2 regions of the Bacillus salitolerans genome follow, and region 1 is predicted to be linked to the other one. Evidence: a T-box and tRNA genes for the amino acid it is inferred to sense, from the RefSeq annotation. Region 1 holds a T-box; the other holds one or more tRNA genes.

Region 1 (8,161 bases):
AGTGATATTAGTTGGTGATGAAGATCAACTTCCATCGGTAGGACCTGGACAAGTGCTGAGAGATTTGTTATCAGCTGAGGTCATTCCTACTGTTAGACTTGTTGATATATTTAGGCAATCGGAAAACTCTACAATCATTCAGTTGGCTCATGAAATGAAACAAGGAAAATTACCATCGGACATTCTACTTCCAAAACCGGACCGATCCTTTATTAAGTGTAATCAAAATCAAGTCGTAGATGTCGTTAAGAAAGTATGTGGGAATGCAATGACTAAAGGATACCACGCGAGAGATATTCAAGTGTTAGCTCCAATGTATAAGGGACCAGCTGGTATCGATCGGTTAAATAGTGAGCTACAGGCATTATTTAATCCTAAAACGGATCAAAAACGCGAGCTATTGTTTGGGGAAAAAACGTTTAGAATAGGTGATAAAGTTTTACAATTAGTCAATCAGCCCGACCAAAATGTGTTTAATGGTGATTTTGGTGAGGTCGTATCAATCTTTTATGCAAAAGAAAATACGGAAAAGGAAGATCTAGTTGTTATTTCATTTGAAGGTACAGAAGTTACTTATAAAAAACAAGATCTTACGCAGATTACTCACGCTTATTGTTGCTCTGTACATAAATCACAAGGAAGCGAATTTCCAATTGTTATTTTTCCAGTTGTAAAAGGTTATTTCCGAATGCTCCGACGAAATTTAATTTATACTGCTATTACTAGAAGTAAGGAATTTTTAATATTATGCGGGGAAGAAGAGACATTAAACCAGGGAATAAAAAGAACAGAAGATAAAGAAAGGCAAACTTCCTTAATGAAACGACTAAAAAGTTCCTTTGGGATTAACATACAGGTACATCAAAAACAAACAGAACAGTCTAGAGATGAAGAGATTGAACTTTCAGTTGAGGCAGAAAGAATGGCAATGGCAAACATTTCACCTTATGACTTTATGGATTAAGGCAAATCATAAAAATGTTCGGAAAGGTGGGGGTACTTTTGCGAACATTTTCTTTAATAAAAGGCCTACCTGTTTTTCATAACAAAACGGGAAAATATATGGGCACTATACGTGATTTACTGCTTTCCAATAAAGGGGATATTCAATCGATTGTCGTGGATGGAAAAGGGTTATTCCACCCTGATCATCTTATCGACTTTAATCACATCATTTCATTTGGACAAGACGGTGTGATGATTCACGAACATTTAGAACAATTGAAACGAAAAAAAGCAGAGTCCTACTATCTTAGTCATCATCATGGATTGTTAGGTCGAGACCTCTACTCAACTGAAGGGGAAAGGCTAGGAATTATTGATGATGTATATTTTGACGAGAAATTGGGCACTATTTTAGGGTATGAAGTATCGGAAGGGTTCTTTGCTGATATTGCAGAAGGTAAAAAAGTAATTCCAACTAAAAACCCTCTTCAATTTGGCGAAGATATTATCCAAATAGAAATTGACACCTAATAGAGGAGGCCCTAATTCGTGCAGTGCCCAAATTGTCGAAGCAAAGATATAGGAAAAATCGGAGTTAATCAATATTATTGCTGGAATTGTTTTATTGAGCTTTCTGTTTCAAAAGGTGTGATGAATGTTCATCAAGTCGAAGAGGATGGAACACTTAGCTCATTAGACGACTTATTTGGTGAGGATGAACGAATAATAAATATGTAAAACAAATAAGGAGTGGTCAGCATGAACAGAACATTGACATCATTAATTGCCATGGGTGTTGGTGCATACGCATATCACAAAGCACAAGAGAGAAATTTGATGTCGAACCGCAACATGAAAAAACTCCGAAAACGTATGACCAATTTATTACCATAATGTGTAAAAGTGAAATCCCTGTTAATTACAACAGGGATTTCTTGTTATGTAAACAATGAATAAATCATTAATGAAGGTTAACCATAGAATTAAGGAGGGGTAAAGAGTGAAGAAGTCCCATATTAACTGGATTTTAAGACTTGTGATACTTCTGCTTATTTTTCTATGTCTTTTTATGTTTAAGAAAATAGAACTTTACTGGGCCCCTTTCTACAAAGCAGTTTTAGCAATATTTATACCTTTTTTGATAGCATCTTTTATCACATATTTATTGCATCCTTTGATTGAGAAGCTACATGGTCATAATATACCAAGGCCAATAGCCATACTCGTCATTTACTTATTGTTCTTTGGAGGACTCGGCTTTGCTTTATATAAAGGTGTACCTCAAATCATTTTTCAGATTAGAGAGTTTACGAATAATGTGCCTAATTTATTTGAACAATATCGAGAATGGTCGCTTGTAATCCATTCACAAACAGAGCAATTTCCAGAAGGACTTCATGCAAGAATAGAAGAAGGACTCCAAAATATTGAAGAAGGGCTAGGTTCTCTTTTAACTTTATTAGTTGAAGGAATTAAATCCTTATTAAATTATATTATCATTCTTGCCCTTATCCCTTTTCTAGTTTTTTATATGCTGAAGGACTATAACTTAATGAAAAGATCATTATGGTACGTAACTCCAAGAAGATGGAGAAAACCAGGCGTTCGGTTTCTACGTGATATTGATCAATCACTAGGAAATTATATAAGAGGACAACTGCTAGTTTGTTTAGTAATTGGGGTATTAGCTTCGGTGGGATTATGGATGATTGGTATGAAATATCCTCTTCTGCTCGGAACCATCATTGGAATTACTAATATTATCCCATATTTTGGACCCATATTTGGAGCGGTGCCTGCTTTATTAATTTCTGTTACGATATCTGGAAAAATGGTGATTTGGGTTACAGTTCTAATCTTTTCTTTACAGTTTATTGAAGGGAATCTCTTATCACCCATTATTGTTGGAAAGAGCTTGCATATGCATCCAGTAATTATTATGTTTGCGTTATTAGTAGGTGGGGAATTGGGTGGAATCATTGGACTTATAGTAGCAGTTCCTCTTCTTGCAATCATAAAAGTTACTATACTTCATGCAAAAGTTCACTTTTCAAGGCATTGACAAACAATATTCACATTGTCTATAATAGCGCATATCAATATAATCAAAGATTTTAAATCGATGAAGGAAATGAGTACGTTACAGCCCACATTAAGAGAGGAATTCCCTTGGCTGAAAGGAATTCTATGTGAGAGAGTAACCGAAGCTATTCCGAAGAATAGGCTAATACCCTATCGTCTGTTTCTACGTTACAGAAATCCAAGGTGATGACTTCCTAAAGGTAGTCATAATCAGGGTGGTACCGCGACTAACTCTCGTCCCTGTTTTTTTATAAAACAGGGGTGGGAGTTTTTTTATTGCTAAGAAATAATAAAAGTTATTATTGTGGGTAATTTGGCGAGTAAATCTGAATCAAGCTTCAGCGCCCAGCCCGCCTGAGGTCAAATAACCTGAAGTGAATATAAGGGAATAACCGACCTTTTCTTCACTTTTGAACATTTACTCTGCCTGAGGCTACCCAAGGTCGCTTGTACCATTTGTTCTTGTCAATTTAATAATATTTATAGGAGGAAATAAAAAATGAAAAATTTATCGTCAGCTCAAGTACGACAGATGTTTTTAGATTTCTTTAAGGAAAAAGGCCATTCAGTAGAACCTAGTCGTTCGTTAGTACCGCACGAGGATCCGTCTCTACTTTGGATCAACAGCGGTGTTGCAACACTGAAGAAATATTTCGATGGTCGTGTAATTCCAGATAACCCGAAAATTTGTAATGCACAAAAGTCTATTCGTACAAATGATATTGAAAATGTAGGGAAAACTGCTCGCCACCACACATTCTTTGAAATGTTAGGAAATTTCTCGATCGGTGATTACTTTAAAAAGGAATCGATCCATTGGGCATGGGAATTTTTAACGAGTGAAGAATGGATTGGATTTGAAAAAGAAAAACTCTCCGTAACCATTCATCCCGAGGATGAAGAAGCTTATAAAATCTGGTTAGAAGAAATTGGTATACCAAAGGAGAGAATTATTCGTCTTGAAGGCAACTATTGGGACATTGGTGAAGGACCAAGTGGACCTAATACAGAGATCTTTTATGATCGCGGCGAGAGCTATGGAAATGACCCGTCGGACTCGGAGTTATATCCTGGCGGAGAAAATGATCGTTATTTAGAAGTATGGAACCTTGTGTTTTCTCAGTTTAACCATAATCCAGATGGTACGTACACACCATTGCCTAAGAAGAACATTGATACAGGTATGGGCCTTGAGCGGATGTGTTCGGTTATTCAAAATGTTCCAACTACTTTTGATACAGATTTATTCATGCCAATTATTGAAGCAACGGAAAAAATCTCAGGGGAGCGTTATGGCGGACAAAAAGAGAAAGATGTCGCATTTAAAGTCATTGCTGATCATATCCGTACCGTTACTTTCGCTGTTGGGGACGGGGCTTTGCCATCAAATGAAGGAAGAGGTTATGTATTAAGACGCTTACTTAGAAGAGCAGTTCGATATGCTAAGCAATTAAATATCCACCGTCCATTTATGGTAGAACTAGTACCAGTAGTAGCAGAGATTATGGTTGACTACTATCCAGAAGTAAAGGAAAAGTCAGAATTCATTCAAAAGGTTATCAAAAATGAGGAAGAAAGATTTCATGAGACTTTAAACGAAGGACTCGCAATATTATCTACTGTCATTAAAGCTCAGAAAGAAAAGAACGAAAATACGATACCTGGATCAGATGTGTTCCGTTTATATGATACGTATGGTTTCCCTGTGGAATTAACAGAAGAGTACGCAGAAGAAGAAGGAATGAAGGTAGACCACGAAGGCTTTGAAGCTGAAATGAACAGCCAACGTGAGCGTGCAAGAGCTGCTAGGCAAGATGTAGGCTCTATGCAAGTACAAGGCGGGGTTCTTGGTGATATTAAAGCAGAGAGCTCATTTAGTGGGTATGAACAAATAGAAGAAAACTCTACGGTAGTAGAAATTGTAAAAGATAATGCATTTGTATCAGCACTTCGAGAAGGGGAAGAAGCTCAGCTCGTTTTAAATATCACACCTTTTTATGCTGAAAGTGGTGGTCAAGTAGCTGATAAAGGATATTTACAGAATGATGCAGTTAAAGTTTTTGTTAAGGATGTTCAAAAAGCACCAAACGGTCAGCATTTACATCATGTAATTGTTGAACAGGGAACTCTTGAAAAAGGAATGGACGTAAAAGCAGTAATCAATGACGAGCTTAGATCTAGTATCATAAAAAACCACACTGCAACCCATTTACTTCACCAAGCCTTAAAAGATGTGTTAGGAAATCATGTCAACCAAGCTGGTTCATTAGTAACACCAGACAGATTACGTTTTGATTTTTCACATTTTGGACAAGTAAAACAAGAGGAACTAGAGCAAATTGAATCGATTGTAAATGAGAAAATATGGAAAAGTATCACGGTTGAAATATCCAATCGCTCATTAGATGAAGCTAAAGCAATGGGTGCTATGGCATTATTCGGAGAAAAGTACGGAAATATTGTACGTGTTGTTCAAGTAGGAGACTACTCACTTGAGCTTTGTGGTGGATGCCACGTTCCAAACACGGCTGTAATTGGATTATTTAAGATTGTTTCTGAATCTGGGATTGGGGCAGGAACAAGACGTATTGAGGCAGTGACAGGTAAATCCGCTTATGAAGTGATGAATGATCAAATCAGTTTATTACAAGAGGCAGCGTTCAAGCTAAAAGCAAATCCAAAAGATATTGTTAGCAGAATTGAAGGGCTTCAAGGAGAAATTAAACAGCTTCATCGAGAAAATGAATCATTATCTGCAAAATTAGGCAATATAGAAGCATCTAATCTTACTAATAAGATTCAGGAAATTAATGGAGTAAACGTGTTAGCTAGTAAAGTAAATGCTACTGATATGAATAACCTCCGTTCAATGGTGGACGAATTAAAGAAAAAACTGGGGTCAGGTGTAATCATTTTAGGCTCAGTAGCTGGAGAAGATAAAGTGAATCTATCAGCGGGGGTAACGGAAGATCTCATTTCTAAGGGCTATCATGCTGGAAAGCTAATCAAAGAAGTAGCAACACGCTGTGGAGGCGGTGGTGGTGGCCGTGCTGATATGGCACAGGCTGGAGGAAAAGATCCTAAAAAATTAGATCAAGCACTTGAATCAACGTTCGAATGGGTCCGTTCAATCTAATTGAACTTGATGGAGGGAAATAGGGAATGTGCGACCCTATTTCCTACTATACATATATTTTAAAGCTTTATTTTTAGTATTTTTCAAGGCTTTGCTTTATTATAGGAAATGGTTGTTGTACAATATAGGTAAATGTTGACAAGCTGGACTTGAGAGTGAGGTGTAAACATGAGCTCTTTTGATAAAACAATGAAATTTAATGTTCAAGATGAGCAAATTGATACAAATGTCGATGAGGTCCTTTCTACTGTTTATGAGGCACTACAGGAAAAAGGCTATAATCCGATTAATCAAATTGTCGGCTATTTGTTATCAGGAGATCCTGCCTATATTCCAAGACATAAGGATGCCAGGAATATTATTAGGAAATTGGAAAGAGACGAATTAATTGAAGAACTTGTAAAATCATATTTGAAAAACAATCGTGGTGTATAACATGAGAATTATGGGATTGGACGTTGGTACGAAAACCCTTGGTGTTTCTATGAGTGATGAAATGGGTTGGACTGCACAAGGGGTAGAAACTGTTCGAATTAATGAGGAAAAAAAAGAGTTCGGATTTAAACGTCTAAAAGAAATAATTGATGAATATGGAGTAGATACTATTGTTGTTGGTCTACCTAGAAATATGAACGGGACGATTGGCCCCCGTGGTGAAGCATGTCAACAATATGCCGAAATGTTAAAAGAAGCATTTCAATTGCCAGTCGTATTATGGGACGAGCGATTATCGACAATGGCAGCAGAGCGCCTTCTTATTACTGCAGATGTAAGCAGAAAGAAACGAAAGAAAGTGATTGATAAAATGGCAGCATCTGTTATACTTCAAGGTTATTTAGATAGCAAAAATTGACGAGGTGAAAAGAATGGAACATGGTGAAAAACAAATAACTGTAATAGACGATAATGGTAACGAACAATTATGCGAGGTACTATTTACGTTCGAATCAGATAAATTTAAGAAAAATTATGTCCTTTACTACCCAATTAGTGGTGACCAAGCTGATGAGGAAGATGTAGAGATTCACGCTTCAAGCTTCTCACCAGGTGAAAATGATGAGGGAGAGCTTTCACCAATTGAGACAGAAGAAGAGTGGGATATGATCGAGGAAATGCTTAATACCTTCCTAGATGAGCAAGAAGAGGAAGAGGAAGAAGAATAAAAAATAAAGGACAAGCCTTTGGGCTTGTTTTTTTTGTATAAGTTAAGAAAATATACGTTTCTGGTGTTTAGTTCATACAATGTTACGGCTAAATCCAGCGTCAGCGCCCAGCCACACGAGGTCAAATAACCCTAAATGAGTGAACGGGGAAGAACACCCTTTTTCTCATATAGGAACATTTGCCTATCGTGGCTAGACGAAAAAACATTGGACATTTAGAAGCACTTTGACTTGTGAAATGTTAAAGAGCGGGGTTCAATTGGACATTTAGAAGCACTTCGACTTGTGAAATGTCAAAGAGCAGGGTTCAATTATACATTTTGAATCACTTATACTTGTGAAACTCCTTTTCGAACAGGGAGGATTTTTACGAGGTGACAAGCCTTTAGGGCTGTATTTTATTTAATAAAGAAAAAAATTGCCCCCTTTTGTAATTAATTGGCGAAAAACAGAAAAATTATAGTATAATAAGTCCGTTGAGGGGAGGGCTATCGATGTTTTCATTCGATTCTGACGACGATAAACTTAAACAGAAGCTCCTTGAAAAGCATCAAGAAGCAAGAATAGTGAGAAGAATCGTTCTAATAATTTCACTTATAATCTTTTTGTTAATAGGAGGAGGAATCGCGTTCGGGTATTCTTATATTAAATCTGCTTTACAACCAGTAGACCCGACAAATTCCACGCCTATAGATGTAACAGTTCCAATGGGTTCATCTCCAACTAAGATTGCGAATATTCTACAAGAGCATGGTATTGTCAAAAATGCTAAAATTTTTAAATACTACATTAAATTTAAAAATGAAGGGGATTTCCAAGCTGGAGAATATAAGCT
Region 2 (8,161 bases), on a different contig from region 1:
TAGATAATAGAAAACACCTCCTGCTTATCATAGATATGAATTAGGGGGTGTTTTTCATATCCTGTTTTTCCTAGTCTATAATATCTTTTCTTGTATCCACAGGTTTTTAACAATTTTTGTGGATAATATGTTGATAAAGTATTCAGGCTTGTTAGTATATTAACAAATTCTGTTGATAGCCTGTTAATAACTTTTAATAGAAGAAATAATCATATTCCTACTATCTCTATCATAACTATTAATAGAACAATCAGTTGTAGGAGGATTCATAATGTTAATGGAAATCGCCATGCTTATATCATTTCTAATGTCTGTCTTCTTATTTTTAGTTGGGTATAAGGAAGCAATAACCATCAGTAGAGCAAGTGGTCTCGTAAACGGTGGAACAATGATCTTCTGTTTTGTTATGGGATTAATATTTGCCATCTTTGCCAATACCTTTTCTTCTAATTTATCCTAGTGAAGATCACTAGGTCTTTTTTTATCCTTTTTAACGGTCTCTTTCCTTTTAAACAATAAAAATAAACAAATTCCTACAATAACGATCAATCCACCAAATATTTGATGAATTAATGGAAGCTCGTGAAACACATAATACGCTAAAACGGACGCTCCAATTGGTTCAAATAAAATGGCTACTGAAATAATAGAAGTACTTATCCACTTTAAAGAATAATTAAATAATGTATGCCCTAGTAGAGTTGGAACAATGGCAAGAAGTACAAAATAAAACCACTGCTCATTTTCATATTCAAAAAAGGAATCCCCACTTAATACTGCATAAATAAATAAGGTAATCGTGCTTACGGAGTATACAATAAAAGTATAAGTAATTAGCGACAATTGCTTTCTAACATGTTGTCCAAATAATAAATAAATCGTCACTAATAAGCAAGCTACTAATGCTAGAATGTCTCCCCATAGAGCCAAACCACTAATACGAAAGTCACCCCAGCTGATAATCACACTTCCTGAAATGGCTAATGTCCCACTTAAAATTGTCTTTAATGAAAATCTTTCTTGAAAAAATAAGTATGTTCCAATAAATGCAAACAAGGGCTGCATTGTAACTAGCACTACCGAACTTGCAATTGAAGTAAAGCGCAAAGATTCAAACCATAATACGAAATGAAGGGCTAAAAATACCCCAGCAATGATTGAAAAGAGCCACTCCCTTCTATTGATTCTTTTTAATTCGTTTTTATACTTAACAAAGACAAGTGGGAACATAATCAAAATCGAAAAAAACAATCGATAAAAAGCCGTAATCGAGGAAGGAGCACCTGCTAGCTTTACGAAAATGGCTGATGCTGACACTGATAGAACACCAATAGTTAGAGCTATGTATGCCTTTGTCATTTGAGGTTTCATCGAAGATCACCTTTTGTTAAAATATTTTGAAATTTCAATCTCTTAATTTTATAATAAGAATACGTATTGTTTCATATTATTCATTGTAGATTCTATTTTAATCTTTTCTATTAAAAGGGGGAAGAAAATGATTCAACTAAAACAAGAAACAATCGGTAACCTCTTATTAAAAGCAGTAAATACAAATGCTGAAAAGGAAGCCCTTGTATACTATAAAGAGGGAATTAGGTATACATATCAGGAGTTTTGGGATGAAACTACTAAAGTAGCGAAAGCATTGTTAGGGCTTGGGATAAAAAAAGGGGAACACCTTGCAATATGGGCAACAAATGTACCTGAGTGGGTCATTTTACAATTTGCATCTGCTAGAATTGGCGCTGTATTAGTAACAGTGAATACTAGCTATCAGGAGAGTGAATTAGAGTATCTCCTAAAGCAATCCGACAGTACGACACTTTTCTGTATTAATGGCTTTAAAGGAACGTCCTATACAGACATTATAGCTTCCATTTTAAACCTCATAGATCCGCATAAAAGTATTTCAAATCATAAACTACCCAATTTAAAAAATGTCATCTTTATTGGGGAAGAAACGTCTCCGTATGAAATGATGCATTGGAATGAAATGCTCAAGCTCTCAAACAACGTTTCGGATGAAGAGTTGTTAGAAAGAGAAAAAGATACACATCCAAGTGATGTCATCAATATGCAATATACCTCTGGAACGACTGGTTTTCCAAAAGGTGTCATGCTTACCCATCACAACATTGTAAACAATGGTTTTCTAGTTGCCCAAGCAATGAAGTTAACAAATGAGGATCGACTATGTATACCTGTTCCGTTTTTTCATTGCTTCGGTTGTGTATTAGGGGTATTAGCTTGTGTTTCCGTTGGTGCCACTATGCTACCAACAATCGAATTTGACCCAAAACTTGTTCTTGAGGTTGTAGAAAAAGAACGATGTACCGGATTACATGGTGTACCTACCATGTTTATCGCAGAGCTTAATCACCCAAATTTTCATGAGTTTGATCTTTCCTCGTTACGTACTGGTATAATGGCGGGATCTAATTGCCCAATTGAAGTCATGAAAAAAGTTATGAATGACATGGGTATGAATGATATCACGATTGCTTATGGACAAACAGAGGCATCTCCGGTCATCACCCAAACTGTTACTGATGACCCTATAAGTAGAAGAGTAAATTCTGTCGGGAAAGCTCATCCGTTTGTAGATGTGAAGGTTGTGGACCCTAATACAGGTCTTGAAGTACCTAGGGGAGTTCAAGGAGAACTATGCACAAAAGGCTATCTAATAATGAAAGGGTATTATAAGATGCCTGAGGCAACGATGGAAGCAATCGATGAGGATGGCTGGCTTCATACTGGTGATTTAGCCACTATGGATGATGAAGGGTATATTGCCATTACCGGCAGATTAAAAGATATGATTATTCGTGGTGGGGAAAATATTTACCCACGTGAAATTGAAGAGTTTCTTTATCAACACCCTTCTATATTAGATGTTCAAGTCGTTGGTGTCCCCGACGAGAAATATGGCGAGAAGGTTGCAGCGTGTATTGTACTTAAAGAGGGACAGTCTCTCTCAGAAACAGTTATTCGTGATTATTGCACAGGCAAGCTGGCTTATTATAAAATCCCAGAGTACATTTTCTTTGTAGATGAGTATCCGATGACGGCTTCGGGTAAAATTCAAAAATATATACTACGGGAATGGGCATCAAATTTATCAAAGGAAGTAATGTAGCACCGGGGTCCCCGATGCCTTTCTACTACAAAAAATAACGAAGCTTTTTAATAAGCTTCGTTATTTTTCAAATGCTATACTTTTGATTGGGATAAATTGATTCATAATCCCAAGTGTGATGATATCTTTATCAGACAATATATTTGTATGGTAAATGGTAAAGAAGAAATAGTCCTTTCTCGTAGTGGAGGATGAAATAATAGGTTTTGCTACGTAATCTACTCCAATACTAACGAGAACACCTTTTTCCTCAGTAAGTCGGTCTGCAACCCATGATACATATTTATCCTGACCTGGGTTTAAGATAATCATTAGTAGTATAAAGGCAGTCACCAACATGACACCAACATATTTCTTTTTCAAGATAGAAACCTCCATTATTATAGTCGATTTCCATCCTTTCCAAAGATTCAATAGTTTAAACCTATTTTACCGTTGATCCCATTCTTCTTTAAGGATACTAAACATATAAGCATCAAGAAGTTCACCTTCTTGAATAATATAATGACGAAGTAAACCTTCGTTTTTGAATCCTAGTTTTTCAACCACTCGGGAGGATGCTGCATTGTGATTGACGATTGTTGCCCCAACTCTATTCATTTGTCTATTTTCAAATAAGAAATCAATTACTATAGCAAGTGCCTCTGGCATTATTCCTTTTCCCCAAAAAGCTGGACTTAAATCGTATCCTACCTCACAACGCCTATAAGAATTCGATATATTATGAAAACCAACTGTTCCCATCGTTTTTCCCGTTTCTTTGTCTGTAATGGCCCATCGCATCACAGTATTATTTTCAAATCCATCCTTAAATGAATCGATGAAACCGATTGCGGACTCTCTTTCCTTCATAGGGGACATTCCAAAATATCGGACGACTTCAGGATTACCAAAGTGTTCTAATAAAAAGTCAGCATCCTCCTCTCTTATCTTTCTAAGTATTAGCCGATCTGTTTCAAGAATAGGATAATTAGACATACGGTACCTTCTTTCAATATTTAATGACTGATTAATAGATTATACCAAAATTAGGTAGCAGATGATTATCCTTTTTTCCTTATTGACTAATTTTTGAAAGCGATTTACAATAACTTCATACTCATTACGGGGCATTAGCTCAGCTGGGAGAGCGCTACGCTGGCAGCGTAGAGGTCAGGGGTTCGAGCCCCCTATGCTCCATCACCGAAAATCCCTTGTCGTACAAGGGATTTTTTTGTTTCTTCATTTCTTCTTTTCCCATTCAAAATCTCTTTAAGTTCACAAAATTCACGTTTCCTCATTTCGACGATTTGGATCTTTGTATTTTCCCATTTCTATTTCAAGCTTTTCTACGGCCTCTTGATCGGCATTCGGCCATAGATGACCATAATACCTAAAAGTTGTTTCAATATCTTGATGACCTAGACGCTTTTGTACAATAGTGGGTGAGGCACCACTTCGAATAAGTAGGCTAGCATGTGTGTGTCTCAAATCATGAAAGGTTATTCGGCGTACTTTCGCTTTTTTAATGAGATCATAAAATAATCTTCGAACATTTGACGGGTTTTGAAAGCCACCATGACTTACAGGAAAAACTAAATCCAACTCATATTTATAACCATCACCATAACGTTTCTTTAGTTCATCCTGTTTCTCTCTGTGCTTTTTTAACTTCTCAACTAGATTATCCGGGATAGATAAGGTACGGTAACTTTCTTGACTTTTCGGCATAAGTTCTGGATTTCCATCTTCATCATAGGATACACTTCTGGTTACCGTTACCGTTTTCCGCTCAAGATCAATGTCAAACCAAGGAAATGCCAGCAGTTCTCCTTGCCTTACTCCTGTTGAAAGTTCAAATTCAAACATGATATCTTTTCCTTCTTGTTCTGCAACATCTAGAAATTGAGTGACCTCTTTATAATTCCAAGGATGAGCAATTCGGTTTGGATCCTTAGGTTTACTTTTCTTCATTGAACTCATTGGATGCTCAGCCAGATAACCATCTTCCACAGCAGAATAAAACAACGTTGATAGAAACTTGTGAATTGTGCTGATTGTTTTATCTGCATATTTCTCCCGCTTTTTTTGAGCATAAAAATTTTTTATATCATCAGACGTAATGTGGGAGAGAAGTTTTTCTCCAATGCCCTGATCACCCATCAGTTCACTCCATTGCTCAGGATTTTTATTTGAAGTTAGGATGATTGAACTTCGTTCATATAAGTGATTTACTATCTGAAAAAATAGATTTGCTTCACGCTGATCCATTGCCATATACATTAAATCATCAATTATTACTAAGTCAGATGATTGAAGTCTCTTTATCTGTACTTGTGATTTATGAGTAAATTCTTGTGTTTTTAATAATTGCATTAATTCTCCCATTGTCACAAAAAAAACTTGAAACCCTCTTTGAATAGCTTCTATTCCCAAGCCAATAGTTAAAAAGGTTTTGCCTACTCCAGGCGGTCCTAGCAATATTAAGTTGTATTGTTGTTCTAACCAACTAAGCTCTTTTAACTGTGTTAAATGTCTTTCTGTTATGGCTGATTGCTCTTCCACCATGAATTCACTTAGCGTTTTAATATAAGGGAACCGAGCCCATTTCATTCTTCGTTCAATGCTTTTGGCTTCGCGTTTATTCAGTTCAAACAATGTATTAACGGAGTCAGAAGATGTTGAAACACTGATTTTGTTCTCAGCACTCTCTATGGAAGGCGATGAAATCTTTAAGTAATTAACTATATCTCGAAGATCATTGGCACTATAGAGCTTTTCTTTAATACATATAGTAAGTGCTTGATTTATTAATGCTGAATCTTTCTTTATCAGAGTTAGGAGAATTGTTAGTTGATCTCGTCGATATCGATGATATCTTTTACATATCTCATCTACAAAGGCATTCGCATCATCCTGATTATCAAAAAAAGTAATGATACTATTTTTCATCTCTTCGATGCCAAGAGAACGGTCTCGCCTATGATTACGATTTTTAATTAATCTTCCTTTTTCTTTATTAATCTGATGTTCAGCTATCTTTTCACCATCAGGTTGTTTACGAATAATTAATATGCCAGGAAAGTCACCTTTAATCTCTAAGAACACCTGGTTTTTAGGAATTGAACCGTAGGTTCCTAATGGTAACGAGTAACGATTCGATTCATAACGAATCGTGTTGTCCTTACCTACATTCCTTGTTATACTGTTTGTAAGGTTACTTTCAATCGAAAGTAGGGGAGAGACTGGTATTAAGTGTTGCTTTTCGACGAGAAACACTTCTACTGGTCTCTTTTTCGTTGTATTGTGAACATTATAATTTCCGGTACGTTCTAACCACTGAATTGCGCGTGTATTCCAATCTTCTATGTCTTTAAATACTCGACTATCAGCGAAATTTCCTTTTATGTATTTCACTACATTTTCAATCATACCTTTTGATTCAGGATCTGCTTTTCTACATAAATGAACTCTAAACTTACAGTCTTTCACATATGCTTGGAACTCTGAAGTTAATATTAAATCTCCAGCATTCTCACTAACCGCAATTAAATTATCTTGATCATAAACTATTTCTTCAGGCCTTCCTCCAAGATATTTGAATGCATTCACGTGACATCGAATGGTATCCTTTGTTGTAAATGGTCTGTCTTGCCATTCCATATACTTATATCGTGAATGTGCTAACACAAAAGCTATAAAATATAGCTTTACTTCTTTTTTCGTCGTTGTCTTTTGCTTGGTTACTCCCCAATCTACTTGTATTTGCTTGCCCATAGGTTGCTCGGCAATAGCTTCGTATTGACGTACTTGAGCTTTCTTTTCGATTTGGTTGTATTTGGCAAGTAAAAAATGTATCAAATGGCATTTAAAAATGTATGCCACTTGCCACCCTAGTTTAATTGTGTAATAAAGACTCTTTGTACCTGAAACTATCACCTTTGAAGACTAATAAATGTGAGTGATGAATCAGCCTGTCAATAACTGCTTCAGTTAGAATAGGATCTCCAAAAACATGATTCCACTGACCAAATTGAAGGTTTGTCGTGATGACTAAGCTCTTACTTTCATAACACATTGATATTACCTGGAATAATAATTCAGCTCCTTCTTTATGCAATGGGATGTACCCAAGCTCGTCTAACACTAGTAGATCGAGCTTTTCTAACTGCTTCATAAACTTCGGTAAAGTGCAATTCTGATTAGCCTCAATTAATTTGTTTACCAAGCCTGCCACTGTAAAGAACTTTACGCAACTGCCAAATCTATTTATGGCATTTAAGGATAATAACGTTGTCAAATATGTTTTTCCTGTACCAACCCCTCCATAGAAAATGAGGTTTTCCTTTTCTGAAATAAAATCTCCATATAACACTTGCTCTCGTTCTATTCCTTGTGGAATTTGTATATGTTCCCACTGATAGGGACTTCCACCTGTTTTAGGGAGTTGAGCTTGGTTTAATAATAAGTTAATCTTTCGTTCTTCCCGATTGGCAACTTCTTTTTCAAATAGCCTGAGAAGGTATTCTTTTGGATCACTTTCCTCAACTTCATGATAGTGTTCTCTTATCCAACTTAGCTTTAATCGCTTTGCGTATGCTTCAATTTGCCTATCCATTGCTATAAACCCCTCCCTTAAAGAAGGTGTCATAATGATTTAAGCCACGGGTAACAGTTGGTAATGTCGGGACTACTAGATTTGTAGAGATGGCTTCGTGCGTACCTTTGTTGTTATGTAAGGAATAAAAACAGTGCTTAATTTGATCAGCACTTGGATGACCATTCTGTGAAGCTAAAGCTAATGCTTTATTTAGTAGACTGAAATCTTGGTTCTTTAAGAGCCGACCAACTAGGCGTAAGGCTTCTTTTTGCTCTTCTTCTGTACAATTACGCAAGTAATTGGACCATACTTCAGGGAATTGATTATATATACTCGAGTACTTAATAGCCTTAGGTCTCTTTGACAATAAATCTAGATACGGCTGCCATACCATTGATTTTCGGCGTGTCCCATACAATCTACTATGTTTTACAATTAACTCG

What was found. A T-box is a leader RNA that pairs with one kind of tRNA and senses whether it is charged. The one in region 1 lies ahead of alaS (alanine--tRNA ligase), so its partner is inferred to be a tRNA-Ala.
Region 2: it has a tRNA-Ala gene. The T-box ahead of alaS (alanine--tRNA ligase) is inferred to sense a tRNA for this amino acid. The anticodon was not compared.

Annotation. Positions count from the first base shown of each region.
Region 1 is NZ_JBHUEM010000009.1:152,535-160,695, reverse strand. Features, by position in the region: gene recD2 (SF1B family DNA helicase RecD2) at 1-964, shown strand, start outside; gene ACFSCX_RS08935 (PRC-barrel domain-containing protein) at 1,003-1,476, shown strand; gene ACFSCX_RS08930 (hypothetical protein) at 1,495-1,683, shown strand; gene ACFSCX_RS08925 (YrzQ family protein) at 1,705-1,839, shown strand; gene ACFSCX_RS08920 (AI-2E family transporter) at 1,946-3,007, shown strand; T-box leader at 3,059-3,272, shown strand; gene alaS (alanine--tRNA ligase) at 3,527-6,163, shown strand; gene ACFSCX_RS08910 (IreB family regulatory phosphoprotein) at 6,332-6,598, shown strand; gene ruvX (Holliday junction resolvase RuvX) at 6,600-7,016, shown strand; gene ACFSCX_RS08900 (DUF1292 domain-containing protein) at 7,030-7,326, shown strand; gene mltG (endolytic transglycosylase MltG) at 7,821-8,161, shown strand, end outside.
Region 2 is NZ_JBHUEM010000049.1:6,019-14,179, reverse strand. Features, by position in the region: gene ACFSCX_RS20260 (hypothetical protein) at 272-460, shown strand; gene ACFSCX_RS20255 (DMT family transporter) at 457-1,371, opposite strand; gene ACFSCX_RS20250 (AMP-binding protein) at 1,481-3,139, shown strand; gene ACFSCX_RS20245 (DUF4359 domain-containing protein) at 3,200-3,502, opposite strand; gene ACFSCX_RS20240 (GNAT family N-acetyltransferase) at 3,569-4,117, opposite strand; tRNA gene ACFSCX_RS20235 (tRNA-Ala) at 4,246-4,318, shown strand; partial or broken gene ACFSCX_RS20230 (ATP-binding protein) at 4,406-6,949, opposite strand; gene istB (IS21-like element helper ATPase IstB) at 7,017-7,736, opposite strand; gene ACFSCX_RS20220 (Mu transposase domain-containing protein) at 7,729-8,161, opposite strand, start outside.